Regions from separate parts of the Kitasatospora sp. NPDC043949 genome, predicted to be linked through region 2. Evidence: riboswitches for the same ligand, from Rfam matches in the RefSeq annotation. Region 2 holds a riboswitch; each other region holds the start of a gene.
What was found. Region 2 has a riboswitch for cyclic di-AMP ahead of AC07AL_RS02290 (transglycosylase family protein). Riboswitches for the same ligand answer to the same signal wherever they lie in the genome.
Positions count from the first base shown of each region.

Region 1: linked by a shared signal. The riboswitch ahead of AC07AL_RS12575 (M23 family metallopeptidase) and the one ahead of AC07AL_RS02290 (transglycosylase family protein) in region 2 are both predicted to bind cyclic di-AMP.
Region 3: linked by a shared signal. The riboswitch ahead of AC07AL_RS15275 (M23 family metallopeptidase) and the one ahead of AC07AL_RS02290 (transglycosylase family protein) in region 2 are both predicted to bind cyclic di-AMP.
Region 4: linked by a shared signal. The riboswitch ahead of AC07AL_RS35580 (transglycosylase family protein) and the one ahead of AC07AL_RS02290 (transglycosylase family protein) in region 2 are both predicted to bind cyclic di-AMP.

Region 1 is NZ_JBWKEQ010000012.1:22,629-24,820, reverse strand. It holds gene AC07AL_RS12580 (alpha/beta fold hydrolase) at 1-273, opposite strand, end outside; cyclic di-AMP (ydaO/yuaA leader) riboswitch at 619-777, shown strand; gene AC07AL_RS12575 (M23 family metallopeptidase) at 790-1,623, shown strand; gene AC07AL_RS12570 (hypothetical protein) at 1,737-2,192, opposite strand, start outside.
Region 2 is NZ_JBWKEQ010000002.1:14,925-17,116, reverse strand. It holds gene AC07AL_RS02290 (transglycosylase family protein) at 1-1,186, opposite strand, end outside; cyclic di-AMP (ydaO/yuaA leader) riboswitch at 1,173-1,343, opposite strand; gene AC07AL_RS02285 (hypothetical protein) at 1,768-2,192, opposite strand, start outside.
Region 3 is NZ_JBWKEQ010000015.1:129,592-131,783, forward strand. It holds gene AC07AL_RS15270 (DUF2470 domain-containing protein) at 1-90, shown strand, start outside; gene AC07AL_RS15275 (M23 family metallopeptidase) at 361-1,317, opposite strand; cyclic di-AMP (ydaO/yuaA leader) riboswitch at 1,320-1,502, opposite strand; gene AC07AL_RS15280 (MFS transporter) at 1,815-2,192, shown strand, end outside.
Region 4 is NZ_JBWKEQ010000073.1:22,468-24,659, reverse strand. It holds gene AC07AL_RS35580 (transglycosylase family protein) at 168-1,073, opposite strand; cyclic di-AMP (ydaO/yuaA leader) riboswitch at 1,079-1,246, opposite strand; gene AC07AL_RS35575 (cytochrome P450 family protein) at 1,457-2,192, opposite strand, start outside.

The DNA.
Region 1 (2,192 bases), on a different contig from region 2:
GTCGAGCAGGGCGAGGACGTCGGTGGCGATGGCGGCGGGGGAGTAGTCGTCCCAGATGATCGAGGATTCCCCGAAGCCGCGCAGGTCCATGGTGATGACCCGGCGGCCGGCGGCGGCCAGCAGCGGGCGGAGGTGCCGGTAGGCGGCGCGGGTGTCGAGCATTCCGGGGAGCAGCACGACGGGGGCGCCGTCGCCCTGTCGGGTGTCGTCGTAGGCGAGGCGGCCGCCGGTGACGTCGAGGTACTGGGTGGTGGGGGCGCTGGTGGCGTTCATGGTGGGCCTCCGGAGGGTTGCCGGTGCGGGGCTTCGGTGCTGCCGCCGATAGCCATAAAGCTAAGGCTAATAGCCTTAGCCGTCAAGCCCTCGCGCCCTGCGGAGCGGGGGAGGCCGGCGGGGGGTGCGCGGATGAAGGGTCGTTCGTTGACGTCCGATCACGTGAGGTGGCGTCAACGGTGCTCAAGGGGGTGCAGGGGTGTCCAAGGGGAACAAAACGCCCGTCGTGCCCCGGAGTGCCCCGCCCGTCTCCGGTCGTCCCGGGCGAACGGCTTGGAATCAGGGCCTCCTAGGATTAACGTTTGATAACGCAGCGCGGTCGTCAACGCCGTACCCAGACGGCACCGTGCGCCGTCGCCTAATCCCGCCGACCGGCCTCCGGGCAGGTCAGGGAGCCGGGGAACCACGTTCCTTGGGGTGAATCGGCGGGGCTCCGGCCCGGCCGTAGGAGACCTTCCTGCTCCGAACCCGTCAGCTAACCCGGTAGGCGCGAAGGAAGGAAAGGAGCGCGCCTCCGTGGCGTCGACGCACACTCCGGCACACCCGGCCGGCCTCGCAGCAGGTACCCGGCTCCTCGACCACCCCGGCCCGGACGGCCCCGAGTACGCGGGCCCGGAGGCCGAGACCAACCGGCACCGGATGCCGCGTCAGGTCCGTGGGGCCTCCCCGCTGCTCGGCGTCACCGCCGTCGCCGCCACCCTGGGCGCCACCGGCTTCGCCTCCGCCACCCCGGCCGCCGCCCCCGCCATCGAGACCCCGGACGAGACCCCGGTCGCCCTCTCCGCCGACCCCGGCCTCGCGCTCGCCGCCCGCATCCAGCTGCAGGCCGACAGCCAGCGCACCGCCGCCGAGGAGGACGCCCGCGTCCAGGCCGCGAAGGAGGCGGAGGCCAAGGCCGCCGCCAAGGAGGCCGAGGCCAAGCGGGCCGCCGAGGAAGCCGAGCGGGCCAAGGCCGCCGCCCTCACCCTGCCGGTGCGCGACTACCACCTCACCGCCCACTACGGCCAGAGCGCCCGCTACTGGGCCCACCTGCACACCGGCCTGGACTTCGCCGCCGACACCGGGACCCCCGTCTACGCGGTCGGCCAGGGCACCATCACCTCGGCCGGCTGGTCCGGCTCGTACGGCTACCGGATCGTCGAGACCCTGCCCGACGGCACCGAGATCTGGTACTGCCACCTCTCCTCGATCATCAAGGGCTCCGGCAAGGTCGGCTCCGGCCAGCAGATCGGCAAGGTCGGCGCCACCGGCAACGTCACCGGCGCGCACCTGCACGTGGAGGTCCGCCCCGGTGGCGGCGCCCCCGTCGACCCGGAGACCTGGTTCCAGCAGCGCGGCGTCAACCCCTGACGCACCCGCGAAGCCCCGGCCGCCGGAACCAGCAGCGCGGCCTCAACCCCTGACGCACCCGCGAAGCCCCGGCCGCCGGAACCAGAAGGCACCGCGGCCGGGGCTTCGCCGCGTCACTCCTGCGCCGGGTCTGCCGGCTCCGCCGGGTGCGCGTCGAACTCCTCCTGCGCCAGCCCGGCCAGGTACGCGTCGATCTCCTCCTGCCCCGGCTCCGGCGCGAGGTCCGGGAACTCCTCCACCAGCAGTCGTGGCAGCCCGGGCACCGTCCACTCCCCGTACAGGTCGAGCGCGGCTTCCACCGCCGCCTCCTCGAACGCTCCGAAGTCCCCGGCCAGTTCGTCCGGCATCGGCTGGCCCAGCGCGGTCAGCTCGGCCAGGTTGCGGTAGCTGCGCCGCATCAGGCCCTGCTCCAGCAGCCGGCGCGCGCCGTCGGTGGCCATGCCGACCGAGATCACCCGGGTCGGGCTCCAGCCCTGCTCGTCCACCTCGTCCAGCCAGCCGGTCTGCGCCAGTGCGGCGAACACGGCCAGCCGCTCCTCCTGCGCCAGCTCCCGGAAGCCGGTCAGCCA
Region 2 (2,192 bases):
CGGCGGCCTGGTCGGCGGCGACGCGCGGGACGGAGACGCCCGCGGCGCGCAGCGCGGCCTGGGTCAGGCCGGAGCAGTCCCAGCCGCCGTTGCCGGTACCGCCGTAGACGTACGCCTGGCCGACCTTCGACTGGGCGAAGGAGACCGCGGCGGCCATGCTGCCGGTGGCGGCCGGGGTCTGAGCCGGGGTCTGAGCCTGGGCGGCCGGCTTGGAGGCCGGCTTGGTGGCCGGGGCCTGGGGCTGGGCGGCCGGCTTGGCGCTCGCGACAGCGCCGTTGGAGGTCTGGCCGGACTTCTGCGAGCGGTCGAACCAGGTGAAGTCCGAGCCGGACGTGGCCGACGAGCCGGAGCCGGACCGGTCGGCCTGAGCCGACTGCTGGGCCTGGCCGCCGTCCTTGAACGAGAGGCGCTGGCCCGGGTAGATGGAGTCCGGGCCCTCGGTCAGGGTGCCGCGGTTGAGTTCGTACAGCCGCTGCCAGCCGCCCTGGAGGTTGTGCTTGTCGGCGATCGAGGACAGCCAGTCGCCGGAGGCGACGGTGTAGTCGTCGGCCTGGGGCTGGGCGCTGTTCCGGGCCTGGCTCTGGCCCTTCTGGGCCGAGGTGCCGTTGGTGGAGTCGGCGGGGGTCTGCGCCTGGTCCTGGGCCGGTGCGGCCGGCTTGGCGGGCTTCGCGGCCGGGGCCGGGGTCTGGGTCTGCGCGGGCTTGGCGGCCGGGGCGGCCGGCTTCGCGGCGGGCTTGGTGGCGGTCGAACCGGCAGCCGAGCCGGCCGAGGTGTCGACGGCGGCCGGGGTGCCGCCCTTGGTCAGGCCGGCCTGGACCGAGCACACCGGCCAGGCGCCGGGGCCCTGCGAGGCGAGGACCTTCTCGGCGACGGCGATCTGCTGGTCCTTGGTGGCCTGGTTGGCCTGGGGGGCGTAGGCGGTGCCGCCGAAGGCGGCCCAGGTGCTGGAGGTGAACTGCAGGCCGCCGTAGAAGCCGTTGCCGGTGTTGATGCTCCAGTTGCCGGTGCTCTCGCACTGGGCGACCTTGTCCCAGGTGGCGACGGAGGCGGCGGAGGCGGTGCCGGAGGTGAGGCAGGGGATGGTGAGGCCGACGCCCGCGACGCCGACGGCGGCGATCACGCGTCGGGTACGACTGGACAGACGGGTGCCGTTGGTGGGCAGCATGAAGACGCAGTCCTCTCCCACGCCTGCGAGGTGAGCTGTCGGATTCGGGCTGGAGTTGCCCGGCCGCGCTGTGGGCGCGGCTTCACCCCTAGCCCTGGATCGTTCCGGGGAACGGTCCGGGGCGACTTACCTGTGGGTCCCCCGCTCCTGCCGTGGTGCGTTTTCGCGCTGCCAGGACATCCGACGGCAGGACTCGGCGTCGCGGATGAACTGGGTTCGTGTGGCCACGAACGGGGAGCACGTTAAGCAGACTTAAGTTCAAACTGCAAACACCTGTGACGCGCATCACGGTTTGGCGAGAACGGTCGTTCTCCTCACTTGTCATGATCGGAAATGACCGATTTCCGGCAACGCCGCGAAGGGTGCGCGCAACTGTCTGCGTTTCAGGAGGCGGGTGACGGTGGGTCGGGTCGCCCGGGGGCCTGCCCGCCGGGAGAGCGGCGTGTCCGCACTGTGGCCGTCGGGGGGTGCGTCGAGCGATGGTGAACAAATGCGGATAGAACGGACATCACACCTATTCGTCCTTTAACTCCCTTACGGGACAAGCGGGAAGGGCCCGGAACGTAGCCGTTCCGGGCCCTTCACACGTACGGTGACCGCTACTATTGGCCGGCCGACTCCTCGGCGGCGGCGTGAGCGGCGTGAGCGGCGCGACCACCCCGGCCGGAGTGGTCGGCGTGGGTGCCCTCGGCGGCCTCCGCCGCCTCGGCCTCGGCCCGCGCCAGGGCCTCGGGGGAGGGCGCCGGCAGCGCGGCCAGGTAGGTGGAGGCGATCAGCTGGCCGACCGTCGGGTAGGCGCCCAGCGGCGCCGCGGACGGGCAGCCGGTCTCCTCGGCGGCCGTGGCGAGCAGCTCGGAGTCGGCCTCCGGCCCGATCACCAGCGGGGCCAGCGCCGGGCGCTGGGAGCCGGTCTCCTTGAGGTGGTTGACGGCCGCGGCGACCGAGCCCGGCACGTCGAGCGCGGCGGGCACGACCGGGACGGCCAGCCGGGCCGCCAGCAGGACACCGGTGATGCCGGCAGCGGCAG
Region 3 (2,192 bases), on a different contig from region 2:
GAACCGGCCGCCGACACCGAGGACTTCGGGCAGCGGATGCACGAGCTGCTGACCGCCGCCCAGCACGGGCTGCCCGCCCACCGGCTCTGAACCGGCCCACCAGAGCGTCGGCCTGACGCATCGTCAATTCGCCTTGGGGGCACCCACCAAGGCCCGGAAACGACAGCGGCCGGCCCGGCTCGCGAGAGAAGTCTCGCGAGCCGGGCCGGCCTGGGCGTGTCCCGCGCCCATGTCCACTGCTGCGGCGATCACCCGGTCGAGCGGTCACCCGACATGACCATCCCGGGCGGTCGATTCGCCCCGTAGCAGCGGTGGTTCCTCATCCGGCACATCCGGCACATCCGGTACATCCGGTACGGGTCAGAGCGCGACGCCGTGGGCCCGCAGGTAGGCGACCGGGTTGATGTCCGAGCCGTACTCCGAGCCGTTGCGGATCTCGAAGTGCAGGTGCGGGCCGGTCACGTTGCCGGTCGCGCCGGAGAGGCCGATCTGCTGTCCGGCCTTGACGGCCTGACCGATCTTCACACCGATCGAGGAGAGGTGCGCGTACTCGGCGTAGTGGCCGTCGGCGAGCTTGATCTCGACCTCGTTGCCGTAGGCGCCGCCGTTGCCGGCCTTCACCACGACACCGTTGCCGACGGCGCGCAGCGGGGTGCCGGTGGAGGCGACAAAGTCCTGGCCGGTGTGGTGGCCGGAGGCCCACATCGAGCCTGCCACGCCGTACGCGGTGCCCAGCTTCGGGCCGGCCAGCGGGGCGACGAAGGCCGAAGCGGCGGCGACCGGCACGGCGGTGACCACGGCGGACGGCGCGGCGGTCTGCAGCTGGGCCTGGAGCTGGGCGGACGGCTTGGCCGCCTCGGTCCGGACCTCCGGCTGGGCCTGCGGCTTGGCGGTGGTGGCCGGCGCGGCGTCCTGGGCGGACGGCTGGGCGGGCTTCGCCGGGGCAGCGGGCTTGGCCGGGGCGGCCTGGCCGGCGATCACGAGCCGCTGACCGGGGAAGATCAGGTCCGGGTTGCCGCCGACGACCTCACGGTTGTGGTCGTACAGCGCCTGCCAGCCGCCGTCGACGTGCTGGGCGTCGGCGATCCGGGACAGGGTGTCGCCGCTGACGACGCGGTAGCTCTCCTGCGACGAGGCCTGGGCCTGGTCGGCGGGAGCGGCGGCCGGGGCGGCGGTGACCGCGGCGGCCGGCGCGGGGTGGGCCTGGGCGCTCATCGCGGTGACGAGCGGCAGGGCGAAGGAGACACCGGTGACGGCGGTGGCGATCCCGATGCGGGCGGCGCGGGGCAGGGCGATACGACGAGCCTGTGCAGGCATGGAATTTTCCTCTCCGACGCCTGCGAGGTGAGCTGTCGGGTTCGGGCTGGAGTTGCCCGGCCGCACATGCGGCTTCACCCCTAGCCGGCCCTGGATCCGGGTACGCGAAAGCGTGCCGTTTCCGGTCCGGCGACTTACCTGTGGGTCCCCCGCTCCTGCCGTACAGAGTTCGGTGCGAGCCACCGGGCAGCGGCAGGATTCGGCGTTCCACCCGGTGGATCCGTCCGGACTGGCCGGGCGGTCGCTGAACTAAAACCCATCCGTTCGGGTGAAGCAATGTCGATCACTTGAACCGGCAACAACCCCCCGAGCTGCGGTGACCCTCCGAATGATCGGCTGCACCGTACGTGCACAATCCATTCACCCGGCGCCACTGATCCACGACGCTGCGCCGATTCCGCCACCGCTGCGCACCCGCCCGCTCACGCACCGCGCACCCACCGACACACCCCCCGGTGACCCTTGTCACGTACGCCCCACGGGCGCAGGATCGGCCCGTGGCCACCTCCGAAGCAGGAACACTGCGCCTGGGCACCTCGCGGGGACGCTGGGTCCTCCTCGCGACGGTGCTCGGCTCCAGCATGGCGATGCTCGACGGCACCGTGGTGAACGTCGCGCTGCCCCGCATCGGCACCGATCTCGGCGCCTCCCTCGCGTCCCTGCAGTGGACGCTCAACGCCTACCTGCTCACCCTGGCCGGACTGATCCTGCTCGGCGGCGCGCTCGGCGACCGGTACGGCCGGCGCCGGGTCTTCCTGATCGGCGTGCTCTGGTTCGCCGCCGCCTCCGCGGCCTGCGCCGCCGCCCCCACCATCCACGTGCTGATCGCCGCCCGCGCCGTCCAGGGCATCGGCGGGGCGCTGCTCACCCCCGGT
Region 4 (2,192 bases), on a different contig from region 2:
GGGGCCGCGCTGGCCTCGGTCCCGTCTCAGCGTGTGGCCCGGCTACCCACCAGTAGTTCACCTGCTTGCCCGATCGAAGCGGGCGAATACGGGGGAATGCGGGCGAAGGGGGACAGGTCCCGTCCCCCTTCGCCCGCAGGGCGCGGGCCGTTCAGGGCCCGGGCCGCTCAGCCGAGGTGCAGCACCTGGCCGGGCATGATCAGGTTGGGGTTGCCGCCGACGGTGCCGCGGTTGCCGTCGTACACCGACTGCCAGCCGCCGGACACGCCCTGGGCGGCGGCGATCGTCGACAGCGTGTCGCCGGCCCGGACGGTGTAGTCGTGACCGCCCTGCGCGGCGGCGGGCTGCGCGGCCGGGGCGGACTGCGCGGGCTGCGCGGCGCGGGGCGCGTACTGCGGCTGGGCGGCGGGCTGGCCCGCGTACTGCTGGTAGACGCTCTGGTGGCTGGTCCAGTACCAGGCGCCGTTGTTCTGGTACCAGTACACCTTCGCGTCGGCGTCCCAGCCGGCCTTGCCGGAGAAGCCCTGGGTCTGCGGCTGCGTCTGCTGCGGGGCCTGCTGGGCGGCCGGCTTCGGGGCGGCCTGCTTGACCGGCTGCTGGGCGGGCTTCGGGGCCTGCGCCTGCTGGGTCGGCTTGGCGGCGGACTGCTTGGCGGGCTTGGCGTCCGTAGATGTGTCCACGGAGGCCGGGGCGCCGCCCTTGCTCAGGCCGGCCTTCTGGGAGCAGACCGGCCAGGCGCCCGGGCCCTGCGAGGCCAGCACCTTCTCGGCGACCGAGATCTGCTGCGCCTTGCTGGCCTGGTTGGCCTGCGGGGCGTAGGAGGTGCCGCCGTACGCCTTCCAGGTGCTGGGCGTGAACTGCAGGCCGCCGGAGAAGCCGTTGCCGGTGTTGATGCTCCAGTTGCCGCCGCTCTCGCACTGGGCGACGGCGTCCCAGGTGGAGGCCGGGGCGGCGGAGGCGCCGGTGGCGGTGAGGAGCGGCATCGCGAGTCCGACGCCGGCCACACCGGCGACGGCGATGGCCTTCTCGGTCTGGGTGCGACGGCGGTGGCGGCCGGTTCCAACGAACAGCATGAAGAGGTCCCTCTCCGCACGCCTGCGAGGTGAGCTGTCGGGTTCGGACCGGGAGGTGGCCCGGCCGCCGAAAGCGGAAACGATTCCGCTCGGGCGGCTTCACCCCAAGCCGTCGGGGAACGGCAACAAACCTGGTTCCCCCGCCCCTGCCCAGGGTCTGGTCGGTTTCCCGTGACGCGGCGGGCAGGATTCGGCGTTCCGCGCACGAGGTCCGCAGCTGCGAACTCCAGGGAGAGTAGACAGATCATCAGACCAATAACAAGCTCATATCACCGATATCACACACAAATTACGGCGCGTGGTCAATCGCCTACCAACTGCGGCGGTATGTCCGGATTAATGCGGGTTCAGGCCCGGCTCCACGAACCGCCGGAGACATGCCGTCAGCGTGTCGGGGCGTCGGTCGGCGCGACCGGCGGCGCGTGCGGAGAGCAGGTCTCCGGAGTGAATTCGACCGGGAGTTCCCGCAGGCCACGCATGATCAGGCCGCCCCTCCAGCGCAGGTTCTCCGGGTTTTCCGCGAGCCGCAGGTCCGGCAGCCGGGAAAGCAGCGTGGCCAGTGCGCTCCGCCCCTCCAGGCGGGCCAGCGGGGCGCCGATGCAGTAGTGGATCCCGTGGCCGAAACCCAGGTGCGGATTGTCCGTGCGGGCCAGGTCCAGGGTGTTCTCGTCCGCGAACCTGGCCGGATCGCGATCCGCCGCGGCCAGCACCACCAGCACCGGATCGCCCACCGGGATGTCCACCCCGCCGATCGACAGCGGCCGCGTCGCGAAACGCCACGTCGCCATCTCCACCGGCCCGTCGTAGCGCAGGAGTTCCTCGATCCCGGTCTCCAGCAGCGCCGTCTCGCCGCGCACCACCGACTCCTGCAGCAGCCTGCGCTGCTCCGGGTTGCGCAGCAGCGCGTACGTGCCGTTGCCGATCAGGTTGACGGTCGTCTCGAACCCCGCGAACAGGAGGATGAACGCCATCGCGGCGGCCTCGTTCTCGTTCAGGTGCTCGCCGTGGTCGCTCGCCCGGATCAGGCCCGAGATCAAGTCATCACCCGGATCCGCCCGCTTGCGGTGGATCAGCTCCAGCAGGTACGCCCGCATCCGCTTCACCGCCCGCCCCACGCCG